Regions from separate parts of the Escherichia sp. B1147 genome, predicted to be linked through region 1. Evidence: predicted binding sites of a transcription regulator. Region 1 holds the regulator's gene; each other region holds the start of a gene.
The links. Region 1 encodes LexA, which represses DNA repair genes until DNA is damaged. Its sites were predicted from a motif close to TNCTGTATGTACATACAGNA; they were not measured.
Positions count from the first base shown of each region.

Region 2: the regulator LexA is predicted to act here: its motif matches at 1,521-1,540, upstream of uvrB (excinuclease ABC subunit UvrB).
Region 3: the regulator LexA is predicted to act here: its motif matches at 1,734-1,753, upstream of sulA (SOS-induced cell division inhibitor SulA).

Region 1 covers NZ_LFHY01000003.1:55,817-59,102, reverse strand. Annotated here, with positions in the region: gene dinF (MATE family efflux transporter DinF) at 1-1,159, opposite strand, end outside; gene lexA (transcriptional repressor LexA) at 1,232-1,840, opposite strand; gene dgkA (diacylglycerol kinase) at 1,950-2,318, opposite strand; gene plsB (glycerol-3-phosphate 1-O-acyltransferase PlsB) at 2,489-3,286, shown strand, end outside.
Region 2 covers NZ_LFHY01000018.1:8,725-12,010, forward strand. Annotated here, with positions in the region: gene bioC (malonyl-ACP O-methyltransferase BioC) at 1-366, shown strand, start outside; gene bioD (dethiobiotin synthase) at 359-1,039, shown strand; gene uvrB (excinuclease ABC subunit UvrB) at 1,614-3,286, shown strand, end outside.
Region 3 covers NZ_LFHY01000011.1:86,613-89,898, forward strand. Annotated here, with positions in the region: gene ompA (porin OmpA) at 1-846, opposite strand, end outside; gene sulA (SOS-induced cell division inhibitor SulA) at 1,203-1,712, opposite strand; gene sxy (CRP-S regulon transcriptional coactivator Sxy) at 1,930-2,559, shown strand; gene yccS (YccS family putative transporter) at 2,522-3,286, opposite strand, start outside.

The DNA.
Region 1 (3,286 bases):
TACTATTGCGCATTTCGGCAGCGCGTGTTGCGCCAATAAACATACCGTCCAGCAGATAACACCAGACTCCCACCAGCGGTAAAATAACCTGCCAGATTAGGTAGCGATCGGCCAGATTCTGGATCTGCGTTAACGACGTTAGCAACGCGATGATATATTCACCCGCCAGCAAATAAACCACCGAAAACAACAGTGCCACGATCCCCGACTGGCGGCATGCAGCGCGCCAGACATCCAGTAACTGGCTACCGTCGCGCGCGCCATACGCCTGACCGGAGTGGGCTTCAACGGCATAGGCAAAACCATCCAGCGCATAGGCGGTAAAGGTGAGTAGCGTCATCAGAACCGCGTTGACGGCGATAATATCGCTCCCCAGTCGCGCGCCAAGAACTGTTATTGCGCCAAAACAGAGTTGCAGCAGCAGTGATCTCAGCATAATGTCGCGGTTAAGCGCCAGCAAACGTCGGAAGTTTCCTCGCCAGGCTGTTTTCAGCATTTCGCCGGAGATACCGCGTAGTTTGATGATTTTACGCACCATGAGCAGGCCAATAAGCAACGTCGCATATTCGGCAAGCACTGTTGCCAGCGCCGCGCCTTGCACGTTCATATGCAGCCCCATCACCAGCCAGACATCCAACACAATGTTGAGGATATTGCCAACCACTAACAAAATCACTGGCGCGCGGGCATATTGCACGCCGAGCAACCAGCCGAGCAGCACCAGATTCGCCAGCGACGCAGGCGCGCTTAACCAGCGGATTTCAAGAAAGCGCCGCGCCTGTTCCAGAACCGCTTCGCTACCGCCAACAATATCCAGCGCCAGCTCGATAATCGGCGTACGCAGTAACGCAATCAACACTCCGGCCCCCAGTGCCAGCAGCAACGGCTGCACCAGCGCACGCGCTAATGCCTGAGGATTTTTGGCACCATAAGCCTGTGCAGTAAGCCCGGTAGTGCTCATACGCAAAAACAGCAACAGCATAAAGAGAAAACTGGTCGCCGTTGCGCCAACCGCCACGCCGCCCAGATAAACCGGGCTATCAAGATGACCAATGACCGCCGTATCAACCAGCCCCAGCAAGGGAACGGTGATATTGGAGAAAATCATGGGTAAGGCGAGATGCCAGAGTGCTTTATCAGATGAAGTGAGGAATGCCATGCAGACAAGCCTGATGAAGAGAGATTAAAAACAAACCGCGATGCCAGGCGGCATCGCGGTATCAGAGATAAATTACAGCCAGTCGCCGTTGCGAATAACCCCAACCGCCAGCCCTTCAATGCTGAAGCTCTGCTGACGAAGGTCAACGACAATTGGTTTAAACTCGCTATTTTCTGGCAGAAGCTCGACTTTATTGCCCTGTTTTTTCAGACGTTTAACGGTAACTTCGTCATCTATACGCGCGACAACAACCTGACCATTACGCACATCCTGGGTTTTATGCACCGCCAGCAAGTCGCCGTCCATAATGCCGATATCTTTCATCGACATCCCACTGACGCGCAGCAGGAAATCGGCATTCGGTTTGAACAGGGAAGGATCGACCTGATAATGACCTTCAATATGCTGCTGCGCCAGAAGCGGTTCACCGGCAGCCACACGACCTACCAGTGGCAATCCTTCTTCCTCTTCCTGCAACAGACGAATCCCGCGCGATGCGCCGGAAACAATTTCAATCACGCCTTTGCGTGCCAGCGCCTTCAGATGTTCTTCTGCCGCATTTGGGGAACGGAACCCCAAACGCTGCGCGATTTCCGCACGCGTCGGCGGCATACCTGTCTGGCTGATGTGATCACGGATGAGATCAAACACCTCTTGTTGCCTGGCCGTTAACGCTTTCATTCCGCCCCCTGGGTGTATATACAGTTATGCTGTGAGTATATACAGCAAAAGGTGATTTTGGAACCATAAACTGCACAATAAACCAGAGATTTATCGAATTCTGGAAGCGTCATCCAAAATGCGACCATAACAGAATGCACCAGGTAATCACGGCGACGATAATGGCGATCAGCACCGCGGCGGAGCCCATATCTTTCGCCCGCCCGGAAAGCTCATGGTATTCAGAACCAATACGGTCAACCACCGCTTCGATGGCACTATTGAGAATTTCCACAATCATCACCAGCATGACAGAACTAATAAGCAGTACGCGGGTTATTGCATCCACATCCAGCCAGCAGGCAATGACCACTGCCAACAACACCGCCACGCCTTCCTGACGGAATGCCGCTTCGTTGATCCATGCGGCACGTAAACCTTTCCAGGAATAGCCAGCGGCTTTGATAATTCGAGTGAATCCAGTGGTATTATTGGCCATCGAAAGAACCTTTTTACATTATGAGCGTCAATATCAGTGTACCGTTGAATCCGAAGATTACGGTTAGCGTAACGTCGCGCGAAACATAAGCGGATACCACAGAATTTCCCATGACTTTCTGCTATCCTTCCCGCGCATTAGCATTATTAACCAGAGGCTTTACATCGTTTATGTCCGGCTGGCCACGAATTTACTACAAATTACTGAATTTACCATTAAGCATCCTGGTAAAAAGCAAGTCTATTCCGGCAGATCCTGCCCCGGAACTGGGACTCGATACCTCTCGTCCAATTATGTACGTTTTACCGTACAACTCAAAAGCGGATTTGCTGACGTTGCGCGCCCAGTGCCTGGCGCACGATCTGCCTGACCCATTAGAGCCGCTGGAAATAGACGGCACGTTACTGCCACGCTATGTGTTTATTCACGGCGGGCCGCGTGTTTTCACCTATTACACGCCGAAAGAAGAGTCCATTAAGCTGTTCCACGACTATCTCGATCTGCACCGTAGCAACCCGAATCTGGATGTGCAAATGGTGCCAGTATCGGTGATGTTTGGTCGTGCGCCGGGGCGTGAAAAAGGTGAAGTGAATCCACCTCTGCGCATGCTCAACGGCGTGCAGAAATTTTTCGCCGTGTTATGGCTCGGTCGCGACAGTTTTGTGCGTTTCTCTCCGTCAGTTTCGCTGCGCCGCATGGCTGACGAACACGGCACGGATAAAACCATCGCCCAAAAACTGGCGCGCGTGGCGCGTATGCACTTTGCCCGCCAGCGTCTGGCTGCTGTGGGGCCGCGTCTACCCGCTCGTCAGGATTTGTTCAATAAACTGCTCGCCTCGCGCGCCATTGCCAAAGCGGTAGAAGATGAAGCGCGCAGCAAAAAAATCTCCCATGAAAAAGCGCAGCAGAACGCTATTGCGCTGATGGAAGAGATTGCGGCGAACTTCTCTTACGAGATGATCCGCCTG
Region 2 (3,286 bases), on a different contig from region 1:
CGTCCCGGCGGCGTGGTGGCGTTTACCACCCTGGCGCAGGGTTCGCTCCCTGAATTACATCAGGCGTGGCAAGCGGTAGACGAACGCCCGCATGCCAATCACTTTTTACCGCCCGCTGACATTGAACAGGCGCTGAAAGGTTTTCGTTATCAACACAATATGCAACCTGTCACGCTGTGCTTTGATGATGCGCTCAGTGCCATGCGTTCCCTGAAAGGCATTGGCGCAACGCATCTTCACGAAGGGCGCGACCCGCGAATATTAACGCGTTCACAGCTACAGCAACTGCAACTGGCCTGGCCGCAAAAACAGGGGCGATATCCTCTGACTTATCATCTTTTTTTGGGAGTGATTGCTCGTGAGTAAACGCTATTTTGTTACCGGAACAGACACCGAAGTGGGGAAAACCGTCGCCAGTTGTGCGCTTTTACAGGCCGCGAAGGCGGCAGGCTACCGGACGGTAGGTTACAAACCTGTTGCCTCCGGCAGTGAAATAACGGCAGAAGGATTACGCAATAGCGACGCACTGGCGTTGCAACGCAACAGTAGCCTGCAACTGGATTACGCCACGGTAAATCCTTACACCTTCGCAGAACCCACCTCGCCGCATATCATCAGCGCGCAAGAGGGCAGGCCGATTGAGTCATCAGTAATGAGCGCCGGATTACGCGCACTTGAACAACAGGCTGACTGGGTGTTAGTGGAAGGTGCAGGAGGCTGGTTTACGCCGCTTTCTGATTCTTTCACTTTTGCGGATTGGGTAACGCAAGAACAACTGCCAGTGATACTGGTTGTGGGCGTGAAACTCGGTTGTATTAATCACGCGATGCTGACCGCACAGGCTGTACAGCAAGTCGGACTTACCCTTGCAGGGTGGGTAGCGAACGATGTCACTCCACCGGGCAAACGTCATGCTGAATATATGGCCACGCTCAAGCGGATGATTTCCGCACCGCTGCTTGGGGAGATCCCGTGGCTTGATGAACCCCCTGAAAACGCGCTAACCGGAAAGTACCTCAATCTCACCGCATTGTTGTAGCAATATATTTGGTTAAAGTGCGAGCGAGATCGCGTCGTCTGTTGCCTGCAATTTAACCAATTAAATTTTAAAAGAATCGAGAAAAAATATTTACGCCCACAATATGCGGTTAGTGTGGGAATTGCCCAGGCGGCAGGGCATACGGGCTGCAGGCAGTTATCCACTATTCCTGTGGATAACCATGTGCATTAGAGTTAGAAAACGCGATGCAAGCGAGAGAATACGCGGCTTGCACGCGAATTGACGCGAAAGAAGGCTTGAGAAAATATTTGTTATTTTTCAATTAATTAAATAAAAGCAATGGCAGTCATGAAAGTGACATCTCTTGCCATAAATCCGTCATCAGTCATCTTGACAATTGTTAAAAAAGCCGTTGCTTTGGGGATAACCCCGCAAGCCTGGAGTTTTATCTCGTCACTGAGCAAATTATGCTCATGATTGACACCTTCGTTGACGATGTAACAGAAATAATGTGGCGTGAAACTGTTTTTTTATCCAGTATAATTTGTTGGCATTATTAAGCACGACGAGTAAAATTACATACCTGCCCGCCCACTCCTTCAGGTAGCGACTTATGAGTAAACCGTTCAAACTGAATTCCGCTTTCAAACCTTCTGGCGATCAGCCTGAGGCAATTCGACGCCTCGAAGAGGGACTTGAAGATGGCCTGGCTCACCAGACTCTACTTGGCGTAACGGGCTCCGGGAAAACATTTACCATCGCTAACGTCATCGCTGACCTTCAGCGCCCGACGATGGTGCTGGCGCCCAACAAAACGCTGGCGGCCCAGTTGTACGGCGAGATGAAAGAATTTTTCCCGGAAAATGCGGTGGAATACTTCGTCTCTTACTATGACTACTATCAGCCGGAAGCCTATGTGCCGAGTTCTGACACCTTCATTGAAAAAGATGCCTCGGTAAACGAACATATTGAACAGATGCGGCTTTCAGCGACTAAAGCTTTGCTGGAGCGCCGCGATGTGGTGGTGGTCGCCTCTGTTTCAGCCATCTACGGTCTGGGCGACCCTGACTTATATCTTAAGATGATGCTGCATCTGACGGTCGGCATGATTATCGATCAGCGCGCGATTCTGCGGCGTCTGGCGGAACTGCAATACACCCGCAACGACCAGGCGTTCCAGCGCGGGACTTTCCGTGTTCGCGGAGAAGTGATTGATATTTTTCCGGCGGAGTCCGACGACGTTGCGCTACGTGTTGAATTGTTCGACGAAGAGGTAGAGAGGCTGTCGCTTTTCGACCCGTTAACAGGGCAGATTATCTCAACCATTCCCCGCTTTACCATCTATCCGAAAACACACTACGTTACCCCGCGTGAGCGTATTGTGCAGGCAATGGAAGAGATCAAAGAAGAGCTGGCCGATCGGCGCAAAGTGCTGCTGGCAAATAACAAGCTGCTGGAAGAACAACGCCTGACTCAGCGTACCCAGTTTGATCTGGAGATGATGAACGAGCTGGGTTATTGCTCAGGCATTGAAAACTATTCGCGCTTTCTTTCCGGTCGTGGACCCGGTGAGCCACCGCCGACGCTGTTTGATTATCTACCCGCCGATGGTCTGTTGGTGGTCGATGAATCCCACGTGACTATTCCGCAAATTGGCGGCATGTATCGAGGCGATCGGGCGCGTAAAGAGACGCTGGTAGAGTACGGTTTCCGCCTGCCCTCGGCGCTGGATAACCGTCCGCTGAAGTTCGAAGAGTTCGAGGCATTAGCACCGCAAACCATCTATGTTTCTGCGACCCCCGGTAATTACGAGCTGGAGAAATCCGGTGGCGACGTGGTGGATCAGGTGGTGCGTCCAACAGGACTGCTGGACCCGATTATCGAAGTGCGCCCGGTAGCGACCCAGGTTGATGATCTTCTTTCAGAAATTCGCCTGCGGGCGGCAATTAACGAACGCGTACTGGTCACGACGTTGACTAAGCGGATGGCGGAAGATCTCACCGAATATCTGGAAGAACACGGTGAACGCGTGCGTTATCTTCACTCGGATATCGACACCGTCGAGCGTATGGAAATCATCCGCGACTTGCGTCTGGGCGAGTTCGATGTGTTGGTTGGCATCAACTTACTGCGCGAAGGTCTGGATATGCCGGAAGTCTCGCTGGTGGCGATCCTCGATGCCGACAAAGAAGGCTTCCTGCGTTCAGAACGTTCGCTGATCCAGACCATTGGTCGTGCAGCGCGTAACATCAACGGCAAAGCGATTCTCTACGGCGACAAGATAAC
Region 3 (3,286 bases), on a different contig from region 1:
AGCACGACGCTCGGACAGACCCTGGTTGTAAGCGTCAGAACCGATGCGGTCAGTGTAACCCAGAACAACTACGGAACCGTCTTTCGGATCCAGGTTGCTCAGCTGGCTGTACAGCTGATCCAGAGCAGCCTGACCTTCCGGTTTCAGGGTTGCTTTGTTGAAGTTGAACAGAACGTCAGACTTCAGAGTGAAGTGCTTGGTCTGTACTTCTGGAGCCGGAGCCGGAGCCGGAGCAACTACAGGAGCTGCTTCGCCCTGACCGAAACGGTAGGAAACACCCAGGCTCAGCAGACCGTTGTCCGGACGAGTACCGATGGTGTTAGCGTCACCGATGTTGTTGGTCCACTGATATTCCAGACGGGTAGCGATTTCTGGAGTGATCGCGTACTCAACGCCGCCTGCGAATACCGGAGAAACGCCGGTGTCGTGGTCTTTAAAGGATGGGCCACCAGGTACGTTAGCCTTGGTGTCTGCGCGCCATACCATACCACCCAGACGAGTGTAGATGTCCAGATCGTCAGTGATTGGGTAACCCAGTTTAGCGGTCAGTTGAACGCCCTGAGCTTTGTATGCGCCGTTGATGTTGTCGCCTTTGTACGGCATACGACCTAACCAGTCGTAACCCATTTCAAAGCCAACATACGGGTTAACCTGGTAACCACCAAAAGCACCTGCACCCAGTTGGTTTTCGTGGGTCGGACCATTGTTAGGAATGAAACCAGTGTCATGGTACTGGGACCAGCCCAGTTTAGCACCAGTGTACCAGGTGTTATCTTTCGGAGCGGCCTGCGCTACGGTAGCGAAACCAGCCAGTGCCACTGCAATCGCGATAGCTGTCTTTTTCATTTTTTGCGCCTCGTTATCATCCAAAATACGCCATGAATATCTCCAACGAGATAACACGGTTAAATCCTTCACCGGGGGATCTGCTCAATAGTAACTCTGCCGATAAATTCGGCTTATGCCGAGCACCCCTGGCGATGTAAAGTCTACAACGTAGTTGAAAACTTACAAGTGTGAACTCCGTCAGGCATATGAAAAAAAAGACTTGTATAAGGTACGTTTAACCTTTTTTGTTAACGATACTTTACAGGATAAAATCGCGGAAACCGCTTCAGACAAGCCTCCACAAGTAAAATTAGTGACGAGTGAAAGCGTCTACGGGTTAACAAAAAAATTTCCAGGATTAATCCTAAATTTACTTAATGATACAAATTTGAGTGAATTTTTAGCCCAGAAAGTTGTCTCGTGGCGTGAGAGTGTGTGCTTACTGGACGCATAATAAACCCCATTGCGTTGCCTTCATTAGCGGCATCGACAAGATCAGCATGCTCTTCTTCTGTCAGATCGTCTGCCAACCAACCGATCACTACGCTGTAATTTCCCGTACGCAAAGCACGAACCATTGATTCCACAGTGTGACAAGGGGAAAGCTGGCTTATCTGCATCACCTTAGTTAAGGGTAGTCCCGCTGCCTGAACCCATTCACGACTTAGTTTTTGTTGCGGCGTTAACCAAAGTTGCCAACGCGATTGTTGGCCGAGTTGCTGTAACAATGGCAAAAGCAGGAGTTGCGTCATCATGGGCTGATCTTCGCGATAGACAACTTCACTAATTAGCCCGGCTGTAGTGTTTTCCGTAGAGACACGCGCAATTTTGCTTGCTGTGGAGGAGAACATCGAAGAACGATTTGCGTAGCCTGAAGTGTACATAATCAATCCAGCCCTGTGAGTTACTGTATAAATATACAGTACATCCAGTGACAACAAAGATCAACACAAATTTCGGAAAGAGCCTCGCAATTTTTGTCGTTGGTGACCTGAAAACTTAAATTAATCTTGCCCCTTGAGAATAAGTTGCCTATTTTCGTATTTAACGGATCCGTTAATGTGAATCATTCTTTTATATTATGATTTTAAAAGGAATTTTATGAAAAGCCTCTCCTACAAGCGGATCTATAAGTCACAAGAATACCTGTCGACGTTAGGCACTATTGAATATCGTTCGTTGTTTGGCAGTTACAGTCTGACCATTGACGATACAGTGTTTGCGATGGTTTCTGATGGTGAGTTGTATCTTCGGGCTTGTGAGCAAAGCGCACAGTACTGTGTAAAACATCCCCCAGTCTGGTTGACATATAAAAAGTGTGGCCGCCCCGTTACTCTCAATTACTACCGGGTTGATGAAAGCTTATGGCGGAATCAACAGAAGTTGGTGCGGCTGTCGAAATATTCGCTGGACGCTGCGCTTAAAGAGAAAAGCACGCGCGATACCCAGCAACGGCTGAAAGATTTGCCCAATATGTCTTATCACCTGGAAGCGATTCTTGGGGAAGTGGGGATTAAGGATGTTCGGGCGCTACGTATACTTGGGGCGAAAATGTGTTGGTTGCGACTACGGCAGCATAACAGTCTGGTGACAGAAAAGATTCTGTTCATGCTTGAAGGCGCAATTATCGGTATTCATGAAGCTGCGCTCCCGGTGGCACGCCGCCAGGAGCTTGCAGAATGGGCTGATTCTATTACACCGAAACAGGAGTTTCCTGAGGAACTTGAGTAATCCGACGTTGCAGACGGCCAATTTCTGGCAGTAATGCAATCAGTAACCCGATTTGCTGTACGACCAGAGGTTCTTTGCTGTCTGCCCGTGGTTCAAGTTGTTGCATCCGCTGTTTCAGGCCAGCTAATGCCTGATTGACGCGTTCTTCATCGGCAGGTTGATGATGTAGCGCGTCATCAACATAGCAAACTGCATCATCAAGAAACGCCAGAATTTCAGGGTTGGTTAACTGCTCGCGGTGTGCGCCGAGGGCAGAAATATAGCTGGTAAACGTATGGTTAAGGCACAGTAAACGGAACGCGTCATCGCGAATTTGCGGTGTGACATTCGGTTCACTGGACATATTCGACACCACCGATGCCAGTTCAGCATCACGGTTGTGCGCATCGCGACGGGCAATACGATACGCCAGACGGTTGTCACGCCCCTGATGATATTGCTCAAGAATGGCATCGAGATAACGACAGTTAGCATCCGTCGCGCGTTCAAGCATTCGCGGCAGATTGCGAAACCGCCAGTCGGGCCAGATGTAGCTCACCGCCGCCCATGCTATTGCACACCCGATAAGCGTATCGATTACGCGAGGCAGTGCGACTTCAAAACCTTCACCCAGCAGGTTGAAGCACAGTAGCACCAGAAGCGTAATGAACATCGTTGCATGAGCGTATTGCACGTTACGGAAGGCAAAAAAGAGCACGCCGGTAATCACCAACAGCACCAGTTGCCC